2 regions of the Microbacterium sp. LWH7-1.2 genome follow, and region 1 is predicted to be linked to the other one. Evidence: riboswitches for the same ligand, from Rfam matches in the RefSeq annotation. Region 1 holds a riboswitch; the other holds the start of a gene.

What was found. Region 1 has a riboswitch for thiamine pyrophosphate ahead of thiM (hydroxyethylthiazole kinase). Riboswitches for the same ligand answer to the same signal wherever they lie in the genome.
Region 2: linked by a shared signal. The riboswitch ahead of MRBLWH7_RS15715 (ECF transporter S component) and the one ahead of thiM (hydroxyethylthiazole kinase) in region 1 are both predicted to bind thiamine pyrophosphate.

Annotation. Positions count from the first base shown of each region.
Region 1 is NZ_CP151637.1:4,281,379-4,283,573, forward strand. It holds gene thiE (thiamine phosphate synthase) at 1-259, opposite strand, end outside; gene thiM (hydroxyethylthiazole kinase) at 256-1,074, opposite strand; TPP riboswitch at 1,065-1,159, opposite strand; gene MRBLWH7_RS19890 (DNA polymerase III subunit gamma and tau) at 1,291-2,195, shown strand, end outside.
Region 2 is NZ_CP151637.1:3,386,999-3,389,193, reverse strand. It holds gene MRBLWH7_RS15720 (ABC transporter ATP-binding protein) at 1-632, opposite strand, end outside; gene MRBLWH7_RS15715 (ECF transporter S component) at 634-1,278, opposite strand; TPP riboswitch at 1,271-1,380, opposite strand; gene MRBLWH7_RS15710 (D-alanyl-D-alanine carboxypeptidase) at 1,417-2,195, shown strand, end outside.

The DNA of each region.
Region 1 (2,195 bases):
GCGCCCCGGCATCGCGGGCAGCCAGGGCGACGTCGACGCGGTCGTCGATGACCAGCAGGCTGCGCCGGTCGACGACCTCCGACAGCGCCACTGCCTGCCGCAGCAGCTCCCGGGCGGTGACGGACTTCGCCCGCAGCTGCACGACGTCCGCGCCGGCGCCCGCGGCGACGTCCACGATGTCGCAGAGCCGGTCGAAGGGCACCCGTTCGTCGGTGACCAGGTGCAGGGCCCCGCGGCTCGCGGGAAGGGCGCCGCTCATCGGACGGCGAGGGTGTCGGCGACGCGCGCGTCGAGCTCGGTCGGGTGCGCCCCGAGGGCGTCCAGCGCGTCGAGGAACGCCACGGCGAACGACCCCGGCCCCTCCGCGCGAGCGGCCGCGCGTTCGGATGCGACCGCATAGAGGACGGATGCCGCCACCGCCGCCTCGAACGGCGCGCACACGCCGACGAGCGCGGCCATCACCGCGCCCAGCGAGCAGCCGCCGCCGGTGACGCGGGTGAGCAGCGCGTCCCCGCCCTGGATGCGGACGACACGCTCGCCGTCGGTGACGAGATCGACCGGACCCGAAACGGCGACGACGCCGCCGGTGCGCAGCGCGAGCGACCGCGCGGCGCCGGCAGCAGCATCCGTTCCGTCCGTCGCGTCGACTCCGCGACCGCCGCCGCCCTCGCCGGCGAGGGCGAGGATCTCGGAGGCGTTGCCGCGGACGATGGCGGGACGGTGCTCGAGCAGCTCGGCGGCGAAGGCCGTGCGCACGGGGAGAACGCCGACGGCGACGGGATCGAGCACCCAGCAGGAGGTGGCGCGGACCGCCTCGCGAGCGGCATCGCGCTGCTCGGCGGTGGGCGTGCCGAGGTTCACCAGCACGCCGTCGGCGATCCCCGCGAAGAGCCCGGCCTCGCCCGGGATGTCGCACATCGCGGGGGCCGCGCCCACCGCCAGCAGGGCGTTCGCGGTGTAGTTCGTCACGACCGCGTTCGTGATGCACTGCACCAGGGGTGACGCCTCCCGCAGCGCCGTCAGCGCGGCGGCGGGGGACAAGGGGGACAGGTGTGCTTCGGTGCGCGCGTTCATCGCGACATCCCTTCGCTCGCATGATCGAGATCAGGTTCGACGGGTGTGTTCTCAGCCCGCCGTGCGGGCACCCCGTGTCACTGCGGAGCAATCTAGCAGGCGATCTCGACGGGGCATCGCCGTGTGTCGACGTCGCCCGCCGGCAGGTGAAGCCGAAGCCGCGGAGCGATGGGCTCAGCCTGCCGAAGTGTCGGCCCCACGCCGTAGGCTGGAGGAGTGACCACCGCCCTGTACCGCCGCTACCGGCCCGAGTCGTTCGGCGAGATGATCGGGCAGTCGCAGGTCACCGAGCCGCTCATGACGGCGCTGCGCGGCGACCGCGTCGGCCATGCGTACCTGTTCTCGGGTCCCCGAGGGTGCGGAAAGACCACGTCGGCGCGTATTCTCGCGCGCTGCCTCAACTGCGCGCAGGGTCCGACCGACACGCCGTGCGGCACGTGCGACAGCTGTGTCGAGCTCGGTCGCGGTGGCGGCGGCTCGCTCGACGTCGTCGAGATCGACGCCGCGAGCCACAACGGCGTCGACGACGCCCGCGACCTGCGCGAGCGTGCGGTGTTCGCGCCTGCCCGCGACCGCTTCAAGATCTTCATCCTCGACGAGGCACACATGGTCACCCCGCAGGGCTTCAACGCCCTGCTGAAGCTCGTGGAAGAGCCGCCCGACCACGTCAAGTTCATCTTCGCGACGACCGAGCCCGAGAAGGTCATCGGCACCATCCGCTCGCGCACGCACCACTACCCGTTCCGGCTCGTGCCACCGGCGGCGATGCTCGAATACGTCGAGCAGCTGTGCGGGCAGGAGGGCGTCGACGTCGAGCAGGGCGTACTGCCGCTGGTCGTTCGTGCCGGCGGCGGCTCTCCGCGAGACACGCTGTCGCTGCTCGACCAGCTCATCGCCGGTTCGGAAGACGCGAAGGTCACCTACGCCCGCGCCGTCGCGCTCCTCGGCTACACGCACGCCGAGCTGCTCGACGAGGTGATCGACGCCTTCGCCGCGGCCGACGCGTCAGCCGCCTTCGCCGCGGTCGACCGCGTGGTGCAGACCGGACAAGACCCCCGCCGCTTCGTCGACGACCTGCTCGAGCGCCTGCGCGACCTCATCGTCGTGTCGGCGACCGGTCA
Region 2 (2,195 bases), 890 kb from region 1:
ATGAGGTCCGCCCACACGGCGGTCCGGTGCTCGATCACGACGAGGGTGGCGCCGGTCTCGCGCACCGCACGCTCGACGGCGTCGCGCACCTCGCGGACGCCGTCCGGATCGAGGTTGGCGGTGGGCTCGTCGAGCAGCAGCACGCCCGGCCGCATCGCCAGGACGCCGGCAAGGGCGAGTCGCTGCTTCTGCCCGCCCGAGAGCGCCTTCGTCGCGCGGGCGAGGGGCACGTCGAGCCCGACGGCGTCGAGCGCCTCGGCCACGCGGGAAGGGATCTCGGATGCCGGCACGCCGAGGTTCTCGCAGCCGAAGGCCACGTCGTCGCCCACCTTCGACAGCACGACGCCCGAGTCGGGGTCTTGCAGCACGAGCCCGACGCGGCCGCGGTGGGCCTCGGCACGCTCGCCGTCGATGAGGAGCGAGCCGGTCTCTTCGCCCTCGTCGGCGCCGCCGAGGAGGCCGGCCATCCCGGCGAGGAGCGTGGACTTGCCCGCGCCCGATGCGCCGAGCAGGAGCACGCGCTGGCCGGGCTCGATCGCGAACGAGACATCGCGGACGGCGGGAGCCCGCCGTCCGCCGTACCGCCAGCCCCAGCCCGCCGCCGTGATGCGAGCCGGGCGGGTCGCCGTCATGTCAGACCTCGCGGCGCGCTTCGCGTCCGACGGCGAAGCGGCTCAGCGCTCCGGTCGCCGCGAGCCCGCGCACGGCGAACCAGCCGACGACGCCCGCGAGCAGCGCCCCCGACACGACCAGCGACACCAGGTAGATGACGTTGAACTCGAGGGTCTTCAGGATGTTGGGCGAGCTGCCGTAGAAGAGCTCGAACACCCACGCGCCGACGGCCGCGCCCACACCGGCGAGCATCGCGACGGGGAGGGTGAAGCGGCGGTACAGGAAGATCGCGAAGATCAGCTCGGCGCCGAGACCCTGAACCAGTCCCGACAGCAGGGTCGATACGCCCCACACGTTGCCGATGAGCATCGACACGATCGCGGCGATCACCTCGACCAGGAGCGCCGCGCCGGGCTTGCGGATGACGAGGCCGCCGATGACGCCGCCGATGAGCCAGATGCCGACGGCGATGCCGCCGAGACCCGGCGTGAGGCCGTCCATCGCGATGAACCAGGCGTAGCCGACGGTGTTCCAGGCCCAGAAGACGAGGCCGATCGCGACACCGAGCACCGCGGCGACGACGATGTCGACGACCCGCCAGCGCAGGCTGCGCGGGCCCTGCGAACGGCCCGCAACGGGGGTGGATGCGGACGTGGACGCGTGCATTTGAGCTCCTCCCTGCGCCGGCATGATCCGGATCAGGTTCGACGGTCGAAGCGTGGGCCGCTTCCTCTCAGCCCGGCTCACCGGACTCCCGTGGTTGTGGCGCCAGTATACCGCCGGTTCAGCAGGTATTTTGGGTGGGTGACATCGGACGACACCCCTGCGCCCACGCGTCGCGCGCGACGCGTGCAGACCGGTGCCGTTCCGACGCCGGGTCCCGAGGATGTCTCCGACGGCGGCATCCTCACGATGCAGACGGGTGAGACGGATGCCGTGTCCCCGCCCACGAGCACGGCTCCGGCGGACGTGACCGCGGTCGCTCCGACGATCGCGACCGTGCCCGTCGCCGATGTGCCCTCGGTCGCGACGTGGAACCCGACGGATGCTGTCGACCCGTCCGGCTTCTCGCCCCCGGCCGTCACCACCGCCACGACGGCAGCCGGCGCCGCGAGCGGTCGCACGGCGCTCGCCTGGGTCGACGAGACCGTCGTCGAGCGCGGCGCGGCGCCTGCCGACCTGACCGCGGCGGCGACCCCGTACGTGACGGTCGACGCCGATCTCCTCGCCGACGCCCCGCGACGCTCGCCGTTGCGTGCCGCCGTCGTCGTGCCGACGCTGGCGATCGCGGCCGTCGTCGGCGCGTACGCGGGGACGACGCTGCTGTGGCCGCTGCACTCGGTCGCCCCGACGGTGACGGCGATCGAGGTGCAGCCGATCGCGGCGCCCGCCGCCGCGCCGGCGTGGCCCGCCGAGGGAAGCGCCGCGGAGGCCGTCGCCGGCATCCCGGGAACACTCGCCTCGACCGCCGACCCCGCCGCGATCGCCAGCATCACCAAGGTCGTGACCGCGCTCGTCGTGCTGGAGGAGATGCCGCTCGCGGTCGGCGAGCAGGGCCCGGAGTACCGCTTCACGTCGGCGGA